DNA from 3 places in the Enterobacter sp. JS8-1 genome. Region 1 is predicted to be linked to each of the others. Evidence: riboswitches for the same ligand, from Rfam matches in the RefSeq annotation. Region 1 holds a riboswitch; each other region holds the start of a gene.

Region 1 (4,171 bases):
GATGGTTAAAGAGGTTGTTTTCCTGAAACAGCATCGAGACCGGACGCTTTGCCGGCGGAGTTCGGGTATGGTCCCGGTTTTCAATCACTATCGATCCGCTCGCCGGTTGCAGAAAACCGGTAATCAAATTAAGCAGCGTACTTTTCCCCGCGCCGCTTGGGCCAAGTACGGCGATCATCTCCCCCTGACGCACGGAGAGCGTGAAGCGCATCGGCAGATGCTGATAAAGCCAGGTTACATCAGTCAGTTCTAACATCACGCCCCGGAAGTTTTTCGATAACGGTGAATAACGCAAAGCACAGCAGCAGCAGTAAGAGTGCCGTGACGGCCCCATCCTGGCTGCGGTAGGAGCCAATTTGCTGGTAAAGCCAGAACGGCAGGGTGCGGAAGTCTTCATTACCGAAGAGCGCCACCACGCCAAAATCCCCAATCGACAGCACGCAGGCAAAGGCCAGCGCCTGGGCGAGCGGACGTTTCAGGGCGCGGAGTTCCACCACTTTCAGCCGCTGCCAGCCCTGCATGCCCAGCGACTGACACAGCAAACCGTAGCGGCTGTTCACGTCGCGCATCGGGTTTTCCAGCACTTTGAGCGCGTAAGGAATAGCCATCAGTGCGTTGGTGAAAATCACAATGCCGTCGGCGCTTTCCGGCAGGCCGATGGTGCTGTTGAACAGCAGGAAGAAGCCCGTCGCGAGCACGATGCCCGGCATCGCCAGGATCAACATGCCTGTCAGCTCCAGCATTTGCCCGGCCTTACGGGCCTGACGCGCGTAGAGTTCGCGGCTGCTCCACAGCAGCATCATGGTCAGCATGACGCACAGCAGCCCGGCAGCCAGCGCTATGCGTACCGAGGTCCAGGTTGCCTGCCAGAGCACGGGCTGTTGCAACACGGACACAAGATTGAGGTTCAGTCCGTCAATGATAACGGCCAGAAGCGGCGGCAGCAGTAGCAGGAGCGCCAACGCAATCAGGATAAAATCGATGACGCGGCTGTGCAGGCTATCCTGCGGATCGCGCCAGCCTGCTATCTGATTACTGCCGGGAGAAAGGGATTTACTCAGCCGCTGGCTGAGTAGCACCAGTGCGAGACAGCAAATCATCTGCACCATCGCCAGCAGCGCGGCGCGGCCCGGATCGTAGTCGTAACTCAGCGCCTGGTAGATCGCCAGCTCGATGGTGGTGGCCTGCGGCCCGCCGCCGAGAGACAGCACGGTGGCAAAGCTGGCAAAGCAGAGCATGAAGATTAATGCCGCCACGGGCGGGATCTGGCGGCGCAGCCACGGCCATTCCACGAAGCGGAAGAAAGACACGCCGCGCATGCCAAGCTGGGCGGCAATCTGGCGCTGTTCGCCGGGTATGTTTTCCAGCGCCTGCAAAAAGAGGCGCGTCGCCATCGGCATATTGAAAAAGACGTGCGCGAGCAGAATGCCCTTCAGCCCGTAGGGGGAGAAGGTCCACTCTAGCCCTGAAAACGCAAAGAGCGAGGCCAGCCAGCCCTGACGGCCATACACGCTCAGGATGCCAAATACGGCTACCAGCACCGGCAGGATCAGCGTCATGGCGCACAGGCGCAGCAGCGCCTGCCTGCCGGGAAAACGCCGCCGATACAGTGCTCGCGCAAGAAAAATGGCCGGGATCACCGAGAGCAGGGCAGAAAGAAACGCCTGCCAGAAGGAGAACCGGATCACGTGCCAGAGGTAGCTATCGTGCCAGAGGGCGAGCAGGTCACTCTCCGGCGCGTTAAACCACAGTGCAAGGAATGCCCCCAGGCTGACCGCCACCATCAGCAGGGCGGCGAGCAGACCGGGGATTAACCAGCCGGGAATCAACGGCTGACGGCGCGTTGCCATTCACTTACCCATGCGGCACGCTGCGCGGCGACCTGCTGCGGCGTAAACTCCAGCGAGGTTGTTGGTTTGGTCAACCGATCGAAACCTGCTGGCAGCGCAACGTTAGTGACCGGATACATCCAGTTGCCCGCGGGAATGGCGTTCTGGAACGCGGGTGAAACCATAAATTTCAGGAACTTTTCGGCCAGTTCCGGCTGTTTGCTGGCAGCGGTACGCGCTGCCACTTCCACCTGCAGGTAGTGACCTTCAGCAAAATTCGCCGCGGCGTAGTTGTCTTTCTTCTCGGCGATGATGTGGTAGGCCGGAGAGGTGGTATAGCTCAGCACCAAATCGCTTTCACCTTTCAGGAACAGGCCATAGGCTTCGCTCCAGCCTTTGGTCACGGTGACGGTTTTGGCGGCCAGTTTTTGCCACGCTTCCGGCGCTTTATCGCCATAGACCTTTTGCATCCACAGCAGCAGGCCCAGCCCCGGCGTACTGGTACGCGGATCTTCATAAATCACGCGCCACTTCTGCTCGCTCTCGACCAGCTCTTTCAGGCTTTTCGGCGGGTTTTTCAGCTTATTTTTGTCATAAACAAAAGCAAAGTAGCCGTAATCGAACGGCACGAAGGTGTCGTTTTTCCAGCCGCCAGGCACGTTAACGGCATTTGCCGCGACGCCGCTTTTGGCAAACAGTTTGGTTTGCGAGGCGGCGTCCAGCAGGTTGTTATCCAGCCCGAGCACTACGTCAGCCTTGCTGTTTTTCCCTTCCATACGCAGGCGGTTGAGCAGCGACACGCCATCTTCCAGCGCGACGAACTTCAGCTCGCAGTTGCAGTCGGCTTCAAAGGCTTTTTTGACTACCGGGCCAGGGCCCCAGTCGGCAGAGAAGGAGTCATAGGTGTAGACCGTCAGGACGGGCTTCGCAAAAGCAGGCAGCGCAAACAGCGCCAGCAGGGGGAGCACTTTTTTTAACACTTTGCACCTCAAAGTTGAGTGGCAAAGGATTTTGAGCGACAGCCTCAAATCCCTTCGCCGGCGTTATCCGGATCAGGTTCGACGGGTATTATCTCAGCGCACATCAGTGATGCAGCACCCCGTTGAGAACGGCGCTATTGTAATGATTTGGTGAATATTACGAAAGCGTTATGGCTCCGGTGGTGCAAACCAGGCGGATTTAAAATCAAACCAGCCCAGGGTATTCATCCGCAGGCCGCGCATGCTGCGCTGTCCCTGGATCATCAGCCAGTGGTGGATCAGCGGCACGATCGCCTGTTCGGCAAGTAACGCCTGGCACCACGTGGCTAAATTCATCTCGCCCGCGCGCCACAAGGCGGCGTCCTGCTGCCAGTCTCGATCGATGCAGTGCTGGATCAGCGGGACTTCATACAGGTGCGAGAAGAGCGAAAAATCGAGCGGCAGGGTGAAGTTGGCGCTGTTCAGCCAGATATCACTGGTGATATCTCCCTGGTGCCATTCGTCATAGTCAACTTCTTTGACCTCCAGCGTTACCCCTTCGGCCGCCAGCAGTCGGGTCATGATTCTGGCGATAAAACGATGCTCCACATGCTCGCGGTAGTAGGTCAGGGTGATGGACTCCAGCCCTGCGGGCTTTTCGCTACGCGCTGGACGAGCGTGGTGCCAGCGTGGAAGCAGGCCGTAGGCCGGGAACCACCAGGCCTGATACTGAACGTCGGCATGATAAATCAGATTCGCGGGGGCCAGAATGTGGCTGATCCACTCACGCACCTGAGGATTTGCGCCGCGATGGGTGCGGCGGTCAAACAGCAGATAATAACAGCCCTCTTCAAGGCGGCTCTCGACGGCCTTTTCCCCTGTCGTCGGCCCTTCCAGCGTCAGCCCTGCGCTCAGCTCTTCATTGAGATCCGGTAATACCCACACGTTCACTTCGTCGATCAGCGCCCGATAGCCAAAATAGTCATCAAAGGCGCGGATCTTCAGCTGGTTGCTGTTGTTTCGGGAGACGGCATAAGGGCCGGTACCAATTGGCTGGCTGGCGAAATTATTCAGCGATTCCCACTCGCCGGGCAAAATCATCGACGGCACATAGCCCAGCAGCCAGGGGAGCCACTTATCCTGCTGCGACAGTTCAATATCCAGCGTCCACGCCGTAGGGGAGTGGACGCGCGAAATATGTGAGTAAAGGGGGAGCTTGCGGGCGCGTTCCAGAGAAGAGATGACGTCGCTCATTTCCAGCTCGCGGCCATGATGAAAATGGATGCCGGGGCGTAAAAAAAAGCGCCAGTGGAGTGAAGAGAGTTGCTGCCAGTGGTGCGCGATATCGGCTTCCAGTTCCCCGTTTTCCTCATTTATCCGCGT
Region 2 (4,171 bases), 2.4 Mb from region 1:
ACGCCAATTAGCATCAGGTACAGCACGGCTGAGATGAATATATATCTGGACATGTTTTTTGCTATCATCGAAATTCTTACCAGAGACGAGCGGGTTATATATGTATCAGCGGTGTTTTATTCAAAAACCGATCCCGATACCCGCGCCCATAGCAAGATCGTTATTTGTCGAATCGCTAATACCAGCTTTGATCACTGTATGTTCACCGGCATGGAGAGAAGTGCCAACGCTGATAGCTTGCTCATTCTTAAATGACCCTACACCAGCAGAGAACATCATAGCCTGATCTTTTTCGACCTGTGGCATTGATGCAATCGCAACGGCAGAGGCTACTCCACCACGCGCTTCTTTCTTGTTGTCGTCAACTTCATCCTTCAGGTTTTTAAATTGAGCATTGCTTGAAGATTGTGCTTGTGCAAATACTTGTTGAGCAGCTTTCAGATCTTTAGCTTGTGCTGTAGTTTGTGTATTAAGTGACTTAACAAGATTGATAGTTTTAGTATCAACTTCTTTCTTAGTGATGGTGGTGGTAACGCCGTTAGCGCCGTTCTTACCACTCACACCATCTTTACCATTCAACCCATTCTTACCATCTTTCCCGTTAACGCCGATTTTCCCGTCTATGCCGTCTTTACCTGCTTTACCGTCAATACCATTTTTACCATCAACACCATCAACACCATCTTTACCAGCAACACCCGCTACACCTTGTGCGCCTGTATCACCTTTCAAGCCCTGTAAACCCTGTAAACCCTGTACACCTTGCGCACCTGTAGCCCCATCTTTACCATCAATACCATCTTTCGGGGTAGGCTGGTTTTCCAGTGCTGTAATGCGGGTAGAGTTAGCATTAGCTGTATCTTGTGCAATCTGTGCTTTATCAGCAAGAAGCTGTTTCGCGCCTTGCAGGTCATTATTAATCAGAATCACAGCATCTTTAGTATCATTCACATCTTTGTTAGTAGCTGTGATTTGATTTTGAAGCCCTTTATCAGTTTGATGCAGAGTAGGGAGATCAGTAAACACGATACCAGCTACATCATTAGATAAGCCGTCTGTTTTACCCTGTAAGTTAGTGATTGCAGTTTCTACCGTTTCACCTGTAGCCATTTCAACATCGCTAGCAGGGGTAGCAGCATAAGCAATATTCATTGAACCAGCAAAAAGAGCACCAAAAACAGCACCAAAAACAGCAACAGCAATCACTGATTTATTAAGGGGTTTCATTGTAAAGACTCGCAATATTCTATAGATAAAATAAACGATAGTGTTATTACCAACGTTTGGTCTGGCAGAGCAAAAAGAGTAAGTTCAAGTATGTCAAATTTTGTAAAGAAACATCTATTTGTTTTGTGTGACGATGGTGAACTATAGATAATTTGCGCTTAAAATTATTGATTTAGGTCAAGTAAAGCACCAATAGCTAAAGTGGTATGTTGCAGTAAGTCTTTAATTTCTATTTGTTTATCAGTGATTTAATTTTTATCCGGAAAAGGTTCTAGTTAAGTTTATGATTGGAATGGAATTTTATTTCACTTTTTTAGGGGTTTTATTTTACTGCTTAGGTAGTGGAGTTGTTTAATGATTTATTTCATTTGAAACGAATAGATTTTAAAGGTGAAAGTAAACATTAAAATGCGCGCTGATTAATCGCGGTGATTAAAATTTACGTTTTAGGAATAATCCATGAGAGAGAGGGATATAACCGGAAAGATAAAAGAGAATCGTTAACTTCTTATACGTATCAACTGTGTTGCTTCTTATCGTCGCTCTAACTAATACCTTTCGGTACTATTAGTCTTTGGTGTTCGCCCCTGCCGGGCGTGATTCAGCTATTCCAGATGCGGTAAATCGAAAAATCTTGCACCCTGCCTACGGCCCCGGTTACACTAAATACTCACAAACTATTGATTTGTAATTAATTGTTTTATAAGTATTTTGACTCGGGGTGCCCTTCTTTGTGAAGGCTGAGAAATACCCGTATTACCTGATCTGGATAATGCCAGCGTAGGGAAGTCAGATGCCTTCCCGGTCATCGCTTCTTCACGCAAGGCAGGAGCGAAACCATGCAGCCTGACCTGCTCGATTTACACGTTTTACATCAGTTCCGAACCCGTTCCCCGCTCACGCACTGTATGACCAACGATGTTGTACAGACCTTCACGGCCAACGTGTTGCTGGCTCTCGGTGCATCGCCAGCGATGGTGATTGAGGCCGAAGAGGCCGAGCAGTTTGCTGACATCGCCGATGCGCTGCTGATTAACGTTGGCACGCTGACCGCACCGCGCGCCCAGTCGATGCGTCGGGCGATTGAAAGCGCGGTGGCGGCGGGTAAGCCCTGGACGCTCGACCCGGTTGCCGTTGGCGCGCTCGCGTTCCGTACCCGTTTTTGCCATCAAATCCTCGCTCTGAAACCCGCCGCGATCCGCGGTAACGCCTCTGAAATCCTTGCCCTTGCCGGGATGAGCGCGGGCGGGCGCGGCGTTGATACCACCGACACTGCAGCAAGCGCGGTGCCTGCCGCGCAGGCTTTGGCGCGTCAGACGAATGCAATTGTCGTGGTCACGGGAGAAGTGGATTACATCACCGATGGACAGCGCACGCGCACGGTAACGGGCGGTGACCCGCTGATGACGCGCGTGGTGGGCACCGGTTGCGCGCTCTCGGCTGTCGTGGCGGCGAGCTGCTCGCTGCCGGGCGACCGGCTGGATAACGTCACGGCTGCCTGCGGATGGATGAAGCGAGCTGGCTCAATCGCTGTTGCGCAGTCTCGTGGCCCGGGCAGTTTTGCCAGCGCGTTCCTGGATGCGCTCTACACGCTGGAGGAGCAGGCATGAAGCGGATTAACGCACTGACCATTGCCGGTACCGATCCCAGCGGCGGCGCGGGTATCCAGGCTGACCTGAAAACCTTCTCCGCGCTTGGCGCATACGGCTGTTCCGTCATTACCGCGCTGGTGGCGCAAAACACGCGCGGCGTGCAGTCGGTCTACCGTATCGAGCCGGATTTTGTTGCCACGCAGCTGGATTCGGTGTTCAGCGACGTGCGCATTGATACCACCAAGATCGGCATGCTGGCCGAAACGGACATTGTGGAAGCGGTGGCCGAGCGGCTTAAGCGTTATCAGGTGCAAAACGTGGTGCTGGATACCGTCATGCTGGCGAAAAGTGGCGACCCGCTGCTCTCTGCCTCCGCCGTGGAGACGCTGCGCACAAAGCTGCTGCCGCAGGTGGCGCTGATCACGCCCAATCTGCCGGAAGCCGCCGCGCTGTTGGGTGCCCCGCACGCGCAAAACGAACGTGAAATGAAAGCGCAGGGGAACGCGCTACTGGCGATGGGCTGCGGCGCGGTGCTGATGAAGGGCGGTCATCTTGATGATGTCGAAAGCCCGGACTGGCTCTTTACCCGCGACGGCGAAATGCGTTTTACCGCGCCGCGCGTGCAGACTAAAAACACCCACGGCACGGGCTGCACGCTCTCAGCCGCGCTTGCTGCGCTGCGTCCACGGCATGACAGCTGGGCCGATACGGTGGGCGAAGCTAAAATCTGGCTCTCCGCGGCGCTGGCAAAAGCCGATACTCTGGAAGTGGGTCACGGTATTGGGCCGGTTCATCATTTTCATGCGTGGTGGTAACCCAGTATACTGGCAGGAAACACCACGCCTGAGAAAACAGAGATGGAACAAGCGCATACCCGGTTAATCGCTCAACTGAATGAACGGATCGCCGCGCCGGACAACACGCCGCTGTACCTGAAATTTGCCGAAACGGTAAAAAATGCGGTGCGAAGCGGCATGCTGGAGCACGGGAATATTTTGCCCGGCGAGCGCGATCTGAGCCAGTTAACCGGCGTGTCGCGCATTACCGTGCGTAAAGCGATGCAGGCGCTGGAGGAAGAGGGCGTGGTCACGCGCTCCCGTGGCTATGGCACGCAAATCAATAACATCTTCGAGTATTCGCTGAAAGAGGCGCGCGGGTTCTCTCAACAGGTGGTCCTGCGCGGTCAAAAACCCAATACGCTGTGGGTCAACAAGCGGGTGGTGAAGTGTCCCGAAGAGGTGGCGAACCATCTTTCAATTCCCCCCGAGAGCGAGGTTTTCCTGCTCAAGCGTATTCGCTACGTTGACGATGACGCCGTCTCGATTGAGGAGTCCTGGGTGCCGACGGGATTT
Region 3 (4,171 bases), 500 kb from region 1:
CGCCCGCCTGCGCGCGCGTGGCTTTGTACTCTGGCAGATAGCGTCCCGCCTGGCGCATCATCCACACCGGGGTGACATCAACGGGCTGGCGCAGCAGCGCACGCAGATAACGATCGTTCTTCAGTTCGGTCATTTTTGCAGTTCCTTAAGCGTCATGGCCTCAGTGTAACACTACTCATACTCGGCCCGACACATCGCCACGGTATCTTCTATCAGCCGACGCGCCACGGTGCCCGGCGGAGGCAACAGCGGTAAATCGTCATAGCGATACCAGTTCGCTTCCAGCAGCTCTTTCTGATCGATAACGATCTCGCCGCTATCGTATTCCGCCATAAACGCGGTCATCAGCGACATCGGGAACGGCCAGGGCTGGGAGGTGACGTAGCGCAGGTTCTTCACCTTAATACTGCTCTCTTCCATCACCTCGCGCGCCACCGCCTGCTCCAGCGTTTCGCCTACTTCGACGAACCCGGCCAGTACGGTGTGAATGCCGTTGCGATGACGAGTATGCTGCGCCAGCAGGATGGAATCCTCCCGACGGATAGCGACGATAATGCAGGGTGCAATCTGAGGATAGTAGCGCTCGCGGCAGTGGCTGCAGAGCATCGCCCACTCGGTTTTGCTCGGGTGCATGGTATGACCGCAGTAGCCGCAGTATTTATGCGAGCGGTAAAACTCCGCCAGCTGCACGCCGCGCCCCGCCAGCTGGAACAGCCCGACATCCTGATCCAGCACCTGCCGCACAGACCCCATATCCTGGCGACGCGCCTGTTGGATCAACCACACCGGCTCGCCCTGCCACTCGCCGATCCACAGCGCGGTTTGTCCGACAAGATCGAACGTTTCCGCCGTGCCATGGGGGATTTCCCCGGCGGGCAGCCATAATTTTTGTTCGTGACTGACGATCCACCAACCCAGATCTGATTTTTCAATAATACGATCCATATCTATTGCACTACCTTCGCTTCACTGACATGTTGTTAGCATTGTGGTTACATTTTGGATAAGCAGATTCAATCCTATACCTTGCGGAGTCGACCATGTTAAACCAGCTGGAAAGCCTGACTGAGCGCGTTAGAGGAAGTAACAAACTGGTGGATCGCTGGCTGCATGTGCGCAAGCATCTACTCGTGGCTTATTACAATCTGGTCGGTATTAAGCCTGGCAAAGAATCGTTTATGCGGCTGAATGAAAAAGCGCTGGATGATTTTTGCCAGAGCCTGGTCGACTACCTGTCCGACGGCCATTTCAATATTTATGAACGCATTATCCGCGAAATGGAAGGGACAACACCGTATTTAGCGGCCAGCAAACTCTATCCGTTGCTGGAAGCCAACACCCAGCAGATCATGGATTACTACGATTCCACGCTCGAGAACGCCATCGATCACGATAACTATCTTGAGTTTCAGCAGGCGCTGTCCGATCTCGGTGAAGCGCTGGAGGAGCGATTCACGCTGGAAGATAAGCTGATCGCCCTCGTGCTGGACAATGACGTGAATACCAGCAATGAAGAGAACGTCGCGCGCCCTGCTTGAGTTCTTAATCGTTAACGAGTAATTTACAACCATTCGCCCCTCTCACGAGGGGGATTTTTCTTGTCGGAGTGCCCAGTGTGAAAGCACGGGCTGAGACCGTTAATTCGGGATCCGCGGAACCTGATCAGGCTAATACCTGCGAAGGGAACAAGAGTCAAACAGCTGTTGTATCGCCTGAGGGCGATCCTCTCTTGCTTCATCCGTCGTCTGACAAGCCATGTCCTTCACTTTTGGAATGAGCTATGTCTACTGCAAAACTGACCCGCCGCGAACAGCGCGCGCAGGCCCAACACTTCATCGACACCCTGGAAGGCACTGCTTTCCCGAACTCTAAACGTATCTACATTTCCGGCTCGCAGGCCGATATTCGCGTCCCGATGCGTGAGATCCAGCTCAGCCCGACGCTTATCGGCGGCAGCAAAGAGGATCCGCAGTTCGAAGACAACGAAGCCGTGCCGGTATACGACACCTCCGGTCCGTATGGCGATCCCGATGTGGCAATTAACGTCCAGCAGGGTCTGGCAAAGCTGCGCCAGCCGTGGATTGACGCGCGTAATGACAGCGAAGCGCTAAACGAGCAAAGCTCTGCTTACACCAAAGAACGCCTGGCCGACGACGGTTTGGACGAGCTGCGCTTTACCGGCCTGCTGACGCCAAAACGCGCTAAAGCGGGTAAATGCGTGACCCAGCTGCACTACGCGCGCCAGGGCATCGTCACGCCGGAGATGGAGTTCATCGCCATCCGCGAAAACATGGGTCGTGAGCGCATCCGTAGCGAAATACTGCGCTATCAGCATCCGGGTGAAGGCTTTGGCGCTCGTCTGCCGGAGAACATCACGCCGGAATTTGTGCGTGACGAAGTGGCTGCCGGTCGCGCCATTATCCCCGCCAACATTAACCACCCGGAATCCGAGCCGATGATTATTGGCCGCAACTTCCTGGTGAAGGTCAACGCTAACATCGGCAACTCGGCCGTGACCTCTTCCATCGAAGAAGAGGTGGAAAAGCTGGTCTGGTCCACGCGCTGGGGTGCGGACACGGTAATGGACCTCTCCACCGGCCGCTATATTCACGAAACCCGCGAATGGATCCTGCGTAACAGCCCGGTACCGATTGGCACCGTCCCGATTTATCAGGCGCTGGAAAAGGTCAACGGCATTGCCGAAGACCTCACCTGGGAAGCCTTCCGCGACACGCTGCTGGAGCAGGCGGAACAGGGCGTGGACTACTTCACCATTCACGCGGGCGTGCTGCTGCGCTACGTGCCGATGACGGCGAAACGTCTGACCGGCATCGTCTCGCGAGGCGGTTCCATCATGGCGAAGTGGTGCCTGTCCCATCATCAGGAAAACTTCCTCTACGAACACTTCCGCGAGATTTGCGAAATCTGCGCCGCGTATGATGTCTCTCTGTCGCTGGGCGACGGCCTGCGTCCTGGCTCCATCCGCGACGCGAATGACGAAGCGCAGTTTGCCGAACTGCACACGCTGGGCGAGCTGACCAAAATCGCCTGGGAGTATGACGTGCAGGTGATGATTGAAGGCCCAGGCCACGTGCCGATGCAGATGATCCGCCGCAACATGACCGAAGAGCTGGAGCACTGCCACGAAGCGCCGTTTTACACGCTGGGGCCACTGACAACCGACATCGCGCCGGGCTATGACCACTTCACGTCAGGCATTGGGGCGGCGATGATCGGCTGGTTCGGCTGCGCCATGCTCTGCTATGTGACGCCGAAAGAGCACCTCGGCCTGCCTAACAAAGAGGACGTTAAGCAGGGGCTGATCACCTACAAAATTGCCGCCCACGCGGCGGATTTGGCGAAAGGCCACCCGGGCGCGCAAATCCGCGATAACGCCATGTCGAAGGCACGCTTTGAATTTCGCTGGGAAGACCAGTTCAACCTGGCGCTGGATCCGTTCACCGCGCGCGCCTATCACGATGAGACCCTGCCGCAGGAGTCGGGCAAAGTCGCGCACTTCTGCTCTATGTGCGGGCCAAAATTCTGCTCGATGAAAATCAGCCAGGAGGTGCGCGACTACGCCGCCGCGCAAACCATCGAAGTGGGTATGGCGGACATGTCAGAAACCTTCCGCGCCAAAGGCGGCGAAATTTACCTCAAAAAAGAGGAGGCGTAATGTACCAGCCCGATTTTCCCCCGGTGCCCTTCCGCTTAGGGCTTTATCCGGTGGTGGACAGCGTGGAGTGGATAGAGCGCCTGCTGAAGGCTGGCGTTCGCACTCTCCAGCTGCGCATCAAAGATAAACGCGATGACGAGGTGGAAGCCGATGTGGTTGCCGCCGTCGCGCTTGGGCATCGACATAACGCCCGCCTGTTTATCAACGACTACTGGCAGCTGGCCGTTAAGTACCAGGCGTATGGCGTGCATCTGGGTCAGGAGGACCTGGAAACAACGGATCTGAGCGCTATCCGTGAAGCCGGGCTACGCCTTGGCGTTTCAACGCATGATGACATGGAGATCGACGTGGCGCTGGCGGCCCGTCCCTCTTACGTCGCGCTGGGTCACGTCTTCCCGACGCAAACAAAGCAGATGCCCTCCGCACCGCAGGGGCTGACGCAGCTGGCGAGTCATGTTAAACGTCTGGCGGATTACCCCACCGTCGCCATCGGCG

What was found. Region 1 has a riboswitch for thiamine pyrophosphate ahead of thiB (thiamine ABC transporter substrate binding subunit). Riboswitches for the same ligand answer to the same signal wherever they lie in the genome.
Region 2: another riboswitch for thiamine pyrophosphate. It lies ahead of thiM (hydroxyethylthiazole kinase); the one in region 1 lies ahead of thiB (thiamine ABC transporter substrate binding subunit).
Region 3: another riboswitch for thiamine pyrophosphate. It lies ahead of thiC (phosphomethylpyrimidine synthase ThiC); the one in region 1 lies ahead of thiB (thiamine ABC transporter substrate binding subunit).

What each region holds. Positions count from the first base shown of each region.
Region 1 is NZ_CP185805.1:737,237-741,407, forward strand. It holds gene thiQ (thiamine ABC transporter ATP-binding protein ThiQ) at 1-256, opposite strand, end outside; gene thiP (thiamine/thiamine pyrophosphate ABC transporter permease ThiP) at 240-1,850, opposite strand; gene thiB (thiamine ABC transporter substrate binding subunit) at 1,826-2,809, opposite strand; TPP riboswitch at 2,841-2,941, opposite strand; gene sgrR (HTH-type transcriptional regulator SgrR) at 2,978-4,171, opposite strand, start outside.
Region 2 is NZ_CP185805.1:3,176,386-3,180,556, reverse strand. It holds gene ACOQH0_RS15135 (YadA-like family protein) at 121-1,227, opposite strand; TPP riboswitch at 1,935-2,031, shown strand; gene thiM (hydroxyethylthiazole kinase) at 2,067-2,837, shown strand; gene thiD (bifunctional hydroxymethylpyrimidine kinase/phosphomethylpyrimidine kinase) at 2,834-3,634, shown strand; gene ACOQH0_RS15120 (GntR family transcriptional regulator) at 3,677-4,171, shown strand, end outside.
Region 3 is NZ_CP185805.1:237,368-241,538, reverse strand. It holds gene hemE (uroporphyrinogen decarboxylase) at 1-133, opposite strand, end outside; gene nudC (NAD(+) diphosphatase) at 172-945, opposite strand; gene ACOQH0_RS01185 (Rsd/AlgQ family anti-sigma factor) at 1,041-1,538, shown strand; TPP riboswitch at 1,593-1,702, shown strand; gene thiC (phosphomethylpyrimidine synthase ThiC) at 1,781-3,676, shown strand; gene thiE (thiamine phosphate synthase) at 3,676-4,171, shown strand, end outside.